4 regions of the Krasilnikovia sp. MM14-A1259 genome follow, and region 3 is predicted to be linked to each of the others. Evidence: riboswitches for the same ligand, from Rfam matches in the RefSeq annotation. Region 3 holds a riboswitch; each other region holds the start of a gene.
What was found. A riboswitch is a leader RNA that binds a small molecule or an ion and turns the genes downstream of it on or off. The one in region 3 is predicted to bind cyclic di-AMP.

Region 1 (3,198 bases), 1.3 Mb from region 3:
TCCGCGGCCACGGCCAGCGCGGTGGCGGCGTTGCCCAGGTTGACGTGGCCGGGCAGTTGCAGCTTGACCAGGTGCCAGTCGCCGCGGGGGTCGAGCACGCCGTCGTCCTCGACGCGCCATTGGGGCTGCGGCCGGCGCAACGCGCACCCGGTGCACCGCCAGTCGCCGCCCTCGCGGTGGATGGCGGAGCCGCACTCGGGGCAGACCCAGGAGTCGTCGTGCCAGCGCTGCCCGGCGCTGAACCAGGTGACGTGGGGGCTGCCCACGGCGGCCCAGACGACCATCGGGTCGTCGGCGTTCGCGACGACGTGGGCGTCCGGGTGGGCGGCCAGCGCGGTGCGCCACAGCTGCGCCATCATCGCCACTTCCTTCGCCCGGTCGAGCTGGTCGCGGGAGAGGTTGAGCAGCGCGATCACCCGCGGCGTGGTCGCCTCGATGACCCGGGCCAGATAGTGCTCGTCCACCTCCAGCACCGCGAACGGGGTGGCCCCGGCCTTGGCCAGGGCCGAGGTGTGCCCGGTGGGCATGTTGGCGCCGAACGAGTTGGTGGCGACCGGCCCGAGCACGCCGAGGGCGGCGGCGGCGAGGCGGGTGGTGGTCGTCTTGCCGTTGGTGCCCGACACGAGCGCGATGGCGCGGCCCGCGGCGAGATGTGCCAGCAGGTCGGGGTCGATCTTGAGGCCGATCCAGCCGCCGATGACCGAGCCGTCGCCGCGTCCCGCCGCCCGTGAAAGCGCGGCCGCGGTACGCGACACGGAGCTCGCGACCTTGGCCCGCAAGGGCATCTTCCCGTCCGTCACGCAGGCGAGGGTACCGGAGCCGGGCACTACGTGGAGTGGTCGTCCGGCCCGTCCGCTCCGTGACGGATCTCGTGCTTTCGGTGGACTGCCGGATCGGCCGGGTGGCGTCCGCAATGGTCTTTTTGGGAGGCTTGGCGCCAGAAACGGGGGAGTCCATCCTGGAGCATGATCGGCCGTCGTGGTGCTTTTTGTGTGTTCTGATTCACCCGTAACCATCACCCACTGGTAATCACAAGGCAACGCTGTGTGGCGGCATTTGTCGCGCCGTTGCCATAACCGGACACGCGCCAGCGTGCCAATATCTTCTGTTAACGATCTTGATCCAGCGTTGAACTTCGAATTCGGCTAGGAAGGTTTCTGGTGGTGAGCGATCGCTCGCCGCTCGTGTCGAACCGAGCCACGCCGAGCCCTGCCCCGGCCCGGGCGACACGACCATGCACCGCGCGACCACACACAAGGCAATGGGGGGCAGGGACGGGGGACCCAATTCCGGTCCGCTCGGTGCTTCCGCCGGTTCGGCGGGGGTGCCGGACCTCGGGGTGAAGCCGCCAACGGCGGCCGGGCAACCTTCCCGCCCGAACCCGACAGCTAACCTCGCAGGCGTGCCGGAGGGAACTCTCTACCGTGCACGAACGTCGTTCGAGCCGGGGCCGCCGCATGTCCGTCGGTACCGGCACCCTAGCGTTGTCCCTGGGTCTCTGCCTCTGCGCCGGCCAGCTGGTCACCACGCCGGCCGCCGCGGCAGCCGCCACCAGCACCGCCACCAACCTGGCGGCCTCGGAGGCGGTGACGCCCAGGATCACCGATCGGGTCAACAAGAGCACGATCAAGTGGGGCCAGGCCGTCTACGTGACGGCGACGGTGATCGACCCGGGTACCGGCCAGGCCGTGACCACGGGCTCGGTACGCCTGCAGGCCAAGCGCAACGGCAAGTGGCAGACCCTGGTCACCCGCGGGCTGGGTGCCAACGGGTCCGCCGCGTTCAAGACGACTCCCAGCTCGACCACCTGGTTGCGCACGGAGTTCACCGGGGCGGGCAGCTACCGCGGTACGGCCACCCGGGCTGTCAAGATCAATGTGACGTCCAGCGGGGCGAAGATCCTGGCCGAGGCTGAACGGCACCGCGGTGCGCGGTACCGGTTCGGCGCCTCGGGTCCCCGGGTCTTCGACTGCTCGGGCTACACGAAGTACGTGTACAAGAAGGCCGCCGGCAAGAACCTGCCGCACACGGCCAACGCGCAGCAGCGCGTCGGCACGGCGGTCAGCAAGTCCGACGCGCAGGTCGGTGACCTGATCGTCTTCCGTTCCGGCTCGCACGGCTACCACGCGGCCATCTACGCCGGTGGGGGCTACATGTGGGACTCGCCGCACTCCGGCGCCACGGTGGGCAAGCACAAGATCTGGAGCAAGAACTACGTCGTGCGGCGCGTCGCCGTGTGAGGTAGCGGTACCTCCTGCATCACGACATCAGTGGGGCGTGACCCGGTTCGGGTCACGCCCCACTGTCGTTGCCGGCCCTCCACTTTCCTCCCCGCGCCGCGATCCGAGGGGCTGTGCAACCCCCGAACGTCTGGATTCGCGGGGATTTCGTGCCCGACTGCGCCGCATGTCGGAAACATGATCTGCCCGATCGGGCGCTCGGCCCTCCACCGCGCCTCCATGTGTCTGACGTGCGCTTTCGTCTGCGAACCGGGCTCGCGAAACGCGGCATTCCGGTTGCGGGTGGAGGGAAGTGGAGTAAGGTGGAGCGCATTGGCAGGCCGAGTTGGGACCGGCTCCAGGTGGACATGACACCCCTTGGGTGAGATGGCACCAGCGGGCGGCTCCCCGGAGGACTTGCCGGCCCGAGCGAAACGGCGGACCGCGAAACCGCCTGGGGGCAGGGGGTAAGGGCCGATGTTCCTCGGCACGCACACCCCGCGCCTCGACGACAAGGGCCGGCTGATCCTCCCGGCGAAGTTCCGGGACGAGCTGGCGGGAGGTGTCGTGATCACCAAGGGGCAGGAGCGCTGTCTCTACGTCTTCCCGATGCCTGAGTTCCAGCGGATCGCGGGGCAACTGCGCGAGCAGCCGGTGACGCACAAGGCGGCCCGGGCGTACAGCCGGGTCTTCTTCGCGAGCGCGCACGACGAGGTCCCCGACAAACAGGGGCGGGTCACCATCCCCGCGCACCTGCGCGAGTATGCGGGACTCCACCGCGAGCTCGTGGTGATCGGGGCCAGCACGCGGGTGGAGATCTGGGACAAGCAGTCCTGGGAGCAGTACCTCTCGGCGAGTGAGGACGAATTCGCCGACATCGAGGAGGGGGTGCTGCCCGGCGGACTGTAGGGCGCCACCGGGTGCGGGCCGTGCAGGCGGCTCGGACGTCGCTGCCGCCGTACTGCGAGATCTCCAGCCG
Region 2 (3,198 bases), 3.2 Mb from region 3:
GGCGGGAGCGCCGCCGGCGCCGGGCCTGTCATGGCCGGGCCCGGGAATGCCGGTCGGATTCGTGCCGGACGGGTTCCCGGGACGGGCGGCCGTGGTCCACGCGGCGAGGCGGCGGACCCGCGAGGCAGCGTCGTGCAGGCGTTCCTCACTGAGGTCACCGGCCCGGACCGCGGCCACGATGGCGTCGCGCAGCCGCACCGCGGTCTCCTCGTCGGCGTGGTCCCCGCCCACGCAGATCGCGTCGGCACCCGCGGCGAGCGCCAGCACGGCGGCGCCGGCCAGCCCGTACCGTCGGCGTACGCCGCGCATCTCGATGCCGTCGGTGACGATGAGGCCGGTGAAGCCCAGTTCCTCGCGCAGCAGTCCGGTGAGGATGCGCCGGCTCAGCGTCGCGGGCAGCTCCGGATCCCACGCGGGCACCAGCAGGTGGCCGGTCATGACGGCCTGCACCTCGGCGGCGATCGCGGCCCGGAACGGCAGCAGCTCGCACGCGTCCAGCTCGGCGCGGCTGCGGTCGATCACGGGCACGGCGTGGTGGGAGTCCACACTGGTGTCGCCGTGGCCCGGGAAGTGTTTCGCGCACGCGGCCACACCGGCGCGTTGCAGACCGGCAACGAACGCGGCGCCGTGCCGGGCGACCAACTGGGCGTCCGCGCCGAACGCGCGCACACCGATCACCGGATTGTCCGGATTGGAGTTGACGTCGGTGTCCGGCGCGTAGTTCAGGGTGACGCCCGCGGACGCGAGATCCAGCCCGAGGTCGTGGGCCACGGCCTCGGTGACCGCGATGTCGTCGACCGCGCCGAGCGCCAGGTTGCCGGGGCGCGAGCTGCCGTGGCGGGACTCCAGCCGGGTGACGTCGCCGGCCTCCTCGTCGATCGCCACGATGACGTCCGGCCGCTCCGCCCGCAGTTGCGCGGTCAGCGCCGCCACCTGGGCGGCCGACTCGACGTTGCGGGCGAACAGCGCCACGCCGCCCAGGCCCTCGGCGAGGCGGCGGCGCACCCAGTCCGGTGCGGTGGTGCCTACGAAGCCGGGCTGCAGCACGGCGGCGGCGAGCTCCGGCAGGTCCCCTTGTCGCGGCATGAGCCCCCGCACCTCCGGTGACGATCGACCACGCGCCTGCTGAACACCCGGCAACCGTCGTGGACGCGGCGGACGGACCAATGGTCACATCCCGCCCGCCTTCAGTCAACAAACCTTTCTATTACGGCGCCGCTAGAGTGCACGCCGTGAAGAGCTCCGTTCTGGCGACGTCCGGCGTGGACTGGTCCCAGGTACATGCCGTGCGGCTGCTCGGTGTCGCCCTCGCCGCGCTCATCCTGTTCTGGGCGATCCGCCGCATGTTCGGCGGCAAGTGAACTCCGACGCAAACGGCGAAGGCCGCCCCGGATCCGGGGCGGCCTTCACACCTACCTGTTCAGACGCCGACGCGTCCGTACTTGACGCGACCGGGCTCGAAGATCGCAGCCAGTTTCACCCGGCTGCCGGGCTTGGGGGCGTGCCACACCTTGCCGTGACCGGCATAGACCGCGACGTGGTAGGCGTGCCCGCCGCGAAGCCAGAACACCAGGTCACCGGGGCGCCGCTGGGATTTTGCGATCCGGTGGGTCTGCCTGTACTGGGCATTCGCGGTGCCGCCCAGCTTCAGCTTCGCCTGGCGGTACACATACCCCGCCAGACCTGAACAGTCGAACGCCGTGGGGCCGTGCGCCCCGAAGCGGTACGGCTTGCCCTTCTGCGCCTTGGCGTACGCGACGATCTGCAAGCCCCTTACCCGGGCCGCCGCGACCGCCCGGGCTGCCCGCAACCGGGCCGCCCGCGCCGCGGTGGCGCGGGCCTTGGCGGCGCGTTGCGCCGCGGTCAACCGCGCACCCGACCCGACGGCAACGGCCGCCGAGTCGCCCGACGCCGCCGAGGACGGCGCCGCTGTACTCAGGTTGACGGTGGTTACCAGCGCTGCGGCGATCCCGAACAGGGCGAGGCGACGCAGAACCGGCTGGTGACGGTGGAACATTCAGGCATCCTGATCCTTCAACCCGCGTGCGAGGTTAGCTGTCGGGTTAGGCCTTGAAGTGGCCCGTCGCGCGCTGCGCGACCACACCCCAAGCCGGTGTCCGGCACCGGCGCACTGGGTCCCCCGTTCCTGCCCATCGAAGTCACTGATAGGAGTCAGTCTTCGTTCGCACTTCCAGCGGGCAGGACTCCGCGGCCGGAAGCGGCGCCCCGAAATCGGGGTGCGCCTTACCGTCGGCATGCCGCCGGACCGGCTCAGCGCCACTGCCGTTGCAGGGACCTCGCGACTACCGAACCCGACGCGCGGGCCCGTACCTCGCGGGACATGGCGCGCCCAACAACCCCGGAAGTGGACGACCCGGACGCCAAACCGTGGCGTACGTCACACCCGGGTGCGCGGCTCGGCGGCGCAGTGAACCGGGACCCCGGCGGCAGAGGGTGCCTGCCCGTACGGTCGGCGACATACGCGGCGGGACCGGATGAGGATTCCGCCCAGCACACGGCGGGTACAGATCCCGTCCGTTCCGGCAGTCCAGGAGAATGTTCTCCCGGTCGCCGACAACCGTGGAAAGGACACCCGAGTGACGGACGAACCGATGTACGCCACGCTGGGATACACCGACGCGGAGTGGGGTCTGCTGACCGGCCTGCCGCAGTCGGTGCTGACCGCCGCCAGCGCCGCCACCCCCGACGGCGCCCGCAAGACCCGCGCCGAGAGCGCCGCCGGGCTCGACGAGATCGCGGACGCCCGCGCCAGCGCCAGCCCGCTGGTCGCCACGATCGCCGCGGCCGTGGTCGACCTCGCGGGCGACCCCGAGCGCGGCGAGGAACCGCCCGTCATCGCCCCGGACGACCCTGCCGCGTACGCCGCGGACGTGCTGCAGCGCGCGACGCAGGCCGCCGCGCTGCTGGCCGCGAAGGCCCCCGCCGCGGACGCGCAGACGTACCGGCACTGGCTGGTGGAGATCGCCGACTCGGTGGTCGGCGCGGCCACCACGGGCGGCGTGCTGGGCATCGGCGGCGAGACCGTGACCGAGAGCGAGCGCCGGTTCCGCACCGATCTGGCGACGGCCCTGGGGAACTGAGTCCGCGGGCCGGGGCCGGTCAGGCGATCGCTTCCTCCCCCATCTGGCCACGGCCCGTGACCACCGCATAGACCGAGCCCACCTGGGCCGCCGCCCG
Region 3 (3,198 bases):
AAGAAGCACGATGTGCTGCTCATCGACGAGGCGCTGGCCACCGGCGACGCCAAGTTCCGCCGCCGCAGCGAGCAGCGGGTCCGCGACCTGCGCGAGGAGGCCGGCACGGTGTTCCTGGTGAGCCACAGCGAGCAGTCGATCCGCGACACCTGTGAGCGCTCGATCTGGCTGGAGTCCGGCCTCATCCGCGCCGACGGCCCCACCGAGGACGTGCTGAAGGAGTACGAGGACTACATGCGCCGGTAGTCCCCGTACTCCCGCGCCGATCAGCGCACCGACAGGTGCACGTGGTTGGTGTGGTCGCTCGACGGGTCCCCGTTGCCCCGGGTGTACGCCTTCCAGCCGCTGCTGGGCAGCCAGATCCGGCGGAACCAGATGACGTACAGCACGTTGAGCCGGTCGGCGTTGCCGATGAAGAAGTTCGCCAGCCGGTCGCCGTAGTCGCGGCTGGCACCGGAGGCCACCCCGCCGAAGCCGCCCTTGTCGGCGGCGAAGTCGCAGGCCCGGCCCTTCGGGTGCTCCCCGAAGCTCTGGTGCCGGAAGCACGCCACGAAGTGGTTGAAGCCCGCACTCTGCGCCTGCTGCATGGCGAAGAGCAGGCGGGGCGTGATGCAGCCGGTGGTGGTCGGGTCGTCAACCGTGCAGCCGGTGCCCAGGTTGCGGGGAGCCGTGGCGGATTTGGTGCTGTTGCCGCCGGTCGGTCCCTCGACGTCCTGGCCGCCGCCCGCGGCCTTGAGCGCGGCCTCGGCCTGGGCCTTGCGCCGGGCCATGACGTTGAGCTGCTTCTGCTGGTCGCGGATCGCGGCGTCGATCTCCAGCTTCGCCTGGGCCTGACCGTCGCGGGTCTGCTTCAGGTTGTGCATCGCCTCCTCCTGCCGGACCCCGTACGACCGCAGAGCGTCGGCCCGGTCCAGCAGGGTGTGCGAGTCGGACGCCGTGAGCAGCGCGCTCATCGGCCCGAGCCGCCCCGTCCGGTACGTCTGCTGCGCGATCTCGTCCAGCGCGGCCTGCTGCGGGCCGAGCTCGACGTCGAGTTTCTGCAGCGCCGCGGCCAGTTCCTGCTGCCGCTGCTTGGACTTGGCCAGTGCGTCCCTGGCGTCGACGAAGCCACGGGACGCAGCATCGAGCGCGTCGGTGAGGGATTTGGTGCCGCCTTCGTCGTCGCCGGGCGCGGCCAGCGGCCGGGGTGCCGCCGAGGCCGCCGAACCGGTGACGACCGGTACGGACACGACGACCAGCAGGGCCAACAGCGTCGCCCACAGCCGGCGGGCAGGGGTGTGCCGCACGTGCGTTCCTTCCGTCGACCGCCGACCGGGTTAGCTGACGGGTTCGGGACGGAAGTGGCCCCTACCGCGCGGTGGCGCGGATTCACCCCAACGAACGTGGTTCCCCGGCTCGCCCGCGGGCGATTAGGCGGTGGTTTCCGCCGGCGCCTTTCCTGACGCCGTTATGAAACGGAGACCGTGTCGAAGAATACCTACTCGCGCGGGATTCGACAGGGGTCACACGTTCAGTTATCGCGCGCTGACAACGCGTCACGAAGTGAGAGAAGCGCAACGATTCACATTGACCGGCGTTACGGCCACGGAACCGGCGATTCCCCTGGGTGAGTCACGGAAAGTTGTTGCCCGGTAACGCATCTGGCACCGGCTGTCTAGATGATTCGTCAGGTAAGCTGGCCGCCGGTCTTGCCAGGAAGGCACCACCCCCAAAGGTGCCGGCAGGCCACCACCTAATCGCCTTCGGGCGAGCCGGGGAACCACGTTTGTGGGGTGAATCCGCGCCACCCGCGCGGTAGGGATCGCTTCCGTCCCGAACCCGTCAGCTAACCCGGTCGGTGGTCACGTGGAAGGAAGAGAATGACGGCTAGACACCGCCGGTGGCTGACCGTAGCCCTGGCACCGCTCGTCGCGCTGACGATGCTCGCCGCCCCGGCCGCCCCGGCCAGCGCGGAGCCGGGCAGCGGCACCGCCTCGCCGGACGAGGGCACGGACCCCCCGCTGCTCAACGAGGTGATGGAGTCGACCAACCGTCGCTTCGTCGCCGCCAAGGCCGCCGTGGCGAAGTCGACGAAGGCCCAGCTGGCGCTCGCCATCGACGTGAAGAACGCCGAGGCCAAGCGGGACGTTCTGCTCCCCGAGGTCGGCGCGGTCGCCGGGCAGCAGTACCGCACCGGGAACCTGTCGGGCATGAGCTACCTGCTCAACTCGAACAGCTCCGACTCCTTCCTCAAGAAGGCCATCTCGCTCGAAGAGATCAACTCGATCAACGACGAGAAGCTTCACGAGCTGAACAGCGCGATCGACGAGGTCACCTCGACCAAGGAGCGGCTGGACGCCGAGATCAAGTCGCAGCAGCAGAACCTCGCCGCGATGAAGAAGCAGAAGGAGACCGCCGACAAGGCGCTCGCGCTGGTCGGCGGCGAGAGCCTCACCGGCGGGTTCGTCGTGGCCAAGTCACCGGAGGCCGCCCCCGCCCCGCGCAACTCCGACGGCGGATTCTCCCCCGAGGCGTGCACGGTCAACGACCCCACGACCAACGGATGCATCACCCCGCGCACGTTCCACCTCTACAAAGAGGTGAAGAAGGCGGGCTTCGACCGGTTCGTCGGCTGTCACCGCGACGGGGGCCCGTTCGAGCATCCGAAGGGCCGCGCCTGCGACTGGTCGCTGCAGGACAAGGGATTCTCGGTCGCGCACAACGCGGACATGAAGAACTACGGCAACAACCTCATGGCGTTCCTGGTCCGCAACGCGGACCGGCTCGGGATCTACTACGTCATCTGGTTCAAGCAGATCTGGTTCCCGGCCACCGGCTGGCACACCTACCACGGACCGAGCGCACACACCGACCACGTACACGTGTCGTTGCTCTGACCGCACGCGGAAACGGCCCCCGTCCGGTGGACGGGGGCCGTTCGCGTGACCGCACTCAGCCGTTGGCGTTGGCCCGGCGCACCGGCGCCCGGCCCGCGGGCTGCTGCGGCGCGGAGCCGACCGGCGGGGCCGGCGGGATCGGTACGGTCACCGGCTTGACCTGGGTCACCTCGATCTCCTTGCCGTGATGCACCAGCTCCAGCCGGGCGGCGCCGCCGCCGTTGCGCAGCGAGTACGTCACCTCCTCCGGCGTCACGTCCACCCGCAGCCGCTTGCCGTGCCACAGCAGCGAGAAGTCCAGCCGGTTGATCCGGCTCGGCAG
Region 4 (3,198 bases), 5.5 Mb from region 3:
AGGAAGATATCCTCGGGATGTGAGCCGGCCTGGCCGAAAAGACGCCCGCAGCGGGCGTCGGTCTCCGAGCCGCGCCGATGCAGCTGACGGCTCCCGCCGACACCAATGGTGAACGGTTGGTCACTGTCCGTGCATGCGACTACGCGGGCAACGTCGGGCAGCGCACGACGGTGGTCCGCTTCGACACCTTGTCCCCGCAGGTCTCGATCGTCTCGCCGGGCCAGGGCGCGGTGCTGCGCAATCCCGTGGACATCGTCGTCACCACGGACCCGGACGTCACCGCGGTAACGGCCTCGGGTGGTGTCCCGATGATCCGCCAGCCGGGCACCAACCTCTGGAAAGCGACAATCCACGTCACGGAATTCGAGGGCGTGTTCTCAATCGACGCGCAGGACGCCGCGGGCAACATCGGCTCAGCGAATTGGTACGGCCGGATCGATGACTCGGGCCCGACCGTCGCGACTGTCACGCCGGCACGCCAGGCGCGGCTGCAAGGCACCTTCACCACGACGCTCAGCGACGTCCAGGACGTGTCGGGGGTGGCGAGGGCGGAACTCTGGTCGAACGGCAGGTACGTCGGCGTGGACACTGCCGCGCCCTACTCACTGCCGGTCAAGACCGGCACCTACAGCGGAACACCAAGAATCGGCCCAGGACGACGAAGGTGCAGGTCCGGGCGTAACGACAAGGTCGGCAACGTGCGCTATGCGAGCACCCGCACCTGGTACCGGGGCTGAAATCCCAGTAGTCGTTGACGTCAGAGCTCCACTTCAGACCAATTCGTCCCGGATCGACTCCAGGTCGAAGATGCGTACGGGTGGCTGACCACGGCCCGTGCCGTGCCACAGGTGGGCCGGCAGGGTTGCCAGCAACACCACGCGCAGCTCCTCGTGCCGACTGAACTTCGCATGCATCGCGTCGCGCATCACCGCATGTTTGCGCTCGTCCCACTGCCGCAGCTGGGCGGCGTCCAACAGCACAAGCTTGCGGTTCCTCCGCGCCGTCGCACCATCGCCACGCGCCAGATCGGTGCCGCTCTCCACGGCAAACCCCTTGGCCAGCTCCGGATCCACCAAGGCGATCTTCGCCGCCTGGAACGCGTGCTCGACCGTACGATACGTACGCTCGCCAAGCGTGATGTCGGCCGGCCAGAAGTTCGACAGCATCCGTCGCCAATGCTGCACGCCCGCCAGCGCGGCATAGCGGGCCGGGTCGGCAACCTGCTCGTGGACTCCCTGCCCGGGCGGCGGGTCGGCGGATCCGGAGAAAAAGTACAAGCGATCCTCAGTCGTGTTCACGCCCGGCACGCTACGGCCTGGGTACGACAGAAACACCGCACGAGCGCAGCGACACAGCTCCCGGAAAACACCACCACCGGGAAACCGCCGACCAGTACGAAAGTCCTGGTCCGCCCACACATGGCGCGGACAATCGCGACAGCCGTCCACGCGGTATTTCGACGTTCGCCAACCTCTCGGCGGCGATGTCCGTTAGCCGATGCCGGATCCGGGCGGCCGGGAGGTCTGGCAACAAGAGACCGATCTCACGATCAGGCCGGATTTCGTTGCCGCACCGTGATTTCCGTGGCTAGCGTCGCCACGTCCGCCAATGCGGGCCCCGTGGACGATAACGCCGAATCCAGGCCGTCGTAGCTCGGGCATTCCTCAACCAGGCCTGGAGCGGGGGACCCATACGTTCCTCGGCGCGCTGCAGCGCGCCTCGGGGTGAAGCCGCACTTTGCGGCCGGGCAACTCAGCCCGAACCCGACAGCTGACCTCGCAGGCGTGGAGGTTCTCTGTCATGGCACAGTTCCGAAAGCCCGCCCGCCTGATGCTGGGCGTGATCGCGGCCGGTGTCACCGGCACCGTGGCCCTGCTCGGGCCCGCCGCTCCGGCGTCCGCGTCCAGCGTCAATTGGGACGCCATCGCAAAGTGCGAGTCCGGCGGCAGGTGGCATGTCAACACCGGTAACGGCTACTACGGTGGGCTGCAGTTCAGCCGCGGCACCTGGGCCGGACACGGCGGCACGAAGTACGCCGGCACCGCCGACAAGGCCACTCGGGAGCAGCAGATCGCGGTCGCCGAGCATGTCCTGCGCTCCCAGGGCATCCACGCATGGCCGGTGTGTGGCGCGAAGGCGGGCTCCTCGACGCCACACCGGACGGCCGCGCACAAGGCCGGCAAGGCACATCGCGCGCACAAGGCGCCCCGGGCCCACAAGGCACATCGGGCCCACAAGGCCCAGGCCCACGGGCGGGTCCACATCGTACGTGTTGGCGAGACGCTGGCGTCGATCGCGGAGAAGCACCACATCAAGGGCGGCTGGCGCACGCTGTTCAAACTGAACCGCGGTGTTCTGGGCGGCAACCCGCACCTGATCCGTCCGGGCCAGCACCTGGCCCTGTGATCGTGGACGGCCGCCCTGGCATATCCGGCCGGGGCGGCCGTCCACGTCACCGGCCGGGGATGCCCGCGACGCCGGCCGTGATCGCCGGTTCGACCCGGACCGCGCATGCGGTGCAGCCAAGCGTCCACACGCTCAATGGTCCGGCGAGATGCCTGCACGCCGGGTGTCACCTGCGCGGCTCACCGGTCGACCCGCAGGCCGCCGACAACCGCGAGCAGAAGCGACTCGCCGAGCCGGTCGCGGTACCTGAACACCTCCGCCGACGGCGGCCCACCGGTGCTGCTCAACAGGAGCTCGACGGACACGACGTTGTGCCCAACCAGGGCACGCTCGGACAGCACCGTCGACACCACCGCCAAGGTGCGGACCCGCCCGGTGATGGTGAAGTCGGTGCGATACGCGGGATACGACACGACCGGGGCGGCCCCTCGCACGTACCCGCCCTCCAACACGCCGGTGTCAGCCACCGGCGACGGGATGGTGAGGTGCGCGCACCGGTCAACCAACTCCTGATCGCTTCGGAAGTCACGGACCGGCGTCACATACGACGTGATGCCGAGAGTGACCGTCACCTCCGGGTGGGGGCCCACCGAAATCTTGTACTTCTGCGCGGCGTCCACAGTGTGGGGACGCGTTCGCTCAGCCGCTGCCTGGCGGACGAGCGTCGCACGGCACGTCTCTGGCCGTACTGGGGGGATCGTCCCGCCACGGGAGTCCGTTGCGACACGCCGATGCCCGGCCGGCAGCAGCCGGTCGGCAGCGGTGGTCAGCGCCGCGGTGGCCGCGGCGTCG

Region 1: another riboswitch for cyclic di-AMP. It lies ahead of ACMCNK_RS32005 (C40 family peptidase); the one in region 3 lies ahead of ACMCNK_RS25685 (coiled-coil domain-containing protein).
Region 2: another riboswitch for cyclic di-AMP. It lies ahead of ACMCNK_RS10715 (C40 family peptidase); the one in region 3 lies ahead of ACMCNK_RS25685 (coiled-coil domain-containing protein).
Region 4: another riboswitch for cyclic di-AMP. It lies ahead of ACMCNK_RS01240 (transglycosylase family protein); the one in region 3 lies ahead of ACMCNK_RS25685 (coiled-coil domain-containing protein).

The regions. Positions count from the first base shown of each region.
Region 1 covers NZ_BAAGAJ010000002.1:7,019,490-7,022,687, forward strand. Annotated here, with positions in the region: gene ACMCNK_RS32000 (MurT ligase domain-containing protein) at 1-785, opposite strand, end outside; cyclic di-AMP (ydaO/yuaA leader) riboswitch at 1,299-1,418, shown strand; gene ACMCNK_RS32005 (C40 family peptidase) at 1,458-2,240, shown strand; gene mraZ (division/cell wall cluster transcriptional repressor MraZ) at 2,697-3,128, shown strand.
Region 2 covers NZ_BAAGAJ010000002.1:2,450,161-2,453,358, forward strand. Annotated here, with positions in the region: gene ACMCNK_RS10705 (glycoside hydrolase family 3 protein) at 1-1,086, opposite strand, end outside; gene ACMCNK_RS10710 (hypothetical protein) at 1,233-1,361, shown strand; gene ACMCNK_RS10715 (C40 family peptidase) at 1,421-2,017, opposite strand; cyclic di-AMP (ydaO/yuaA leader) riboswitch at 2,027-2,188, opposite strand; gene ACMCNK_RS10720 (hypothetical protein) at 2,598-3,101, shown strand; gene ACMCNK_RS10725 (glycosyltransferase) at 3,121-3,198, opposite strand, start outside.
Region 3 covers NZ_BAAGAJ010000002.1:5,673,724-5,676,921, reverse strand. Annotated here, with positions in the region: gene ACMCNK_RS25695 (ABC transporter ATP-binding protein) at 1-246, shown strand, start outside; gene ACMCNK_RS25690 (coiled-coil domain-containing protein) at 267-1,286, opposite strand; cyclic di-AMP (ydaO/yuaA leader) riboswitch at 1,290-1,426, opposite strand; cyclic di-AMP (ydaO/yuaA leader) riboswitch at 1,720-1,857, shown strand; gene ACMCNK_RS25685 (coiled-coil domain-containing protein) at 1,860-2,876, shown strand; gene ACMCNK_RS25680 (glycoside hydrolase family 65 protein) at 2,932-3,198, opposite strand, start outside.
Region 4 covers NZ_BAAGAJ010000002.1:171,604-174,801, forward strand. Annotated here, with positions in the region: gene ACMCNK_RS01230 (Ig-like domain-containing protein) at 117-737, shown strand; gene ACMCNK_RS01235 (NADAR family protein) at 771-1,298, opposite strand; cyclic di-AMP (ydaO/yuaA leader) riboswitch at 1,621-1,795, shown strand; gene ACMCNK_RS01240 (transglycosylase family protein) at 1,801-2,406, shown strand; gene ACMCNK_RS01245 (hypothetical protein) at 2,586-3,198, opposite strand, start outside.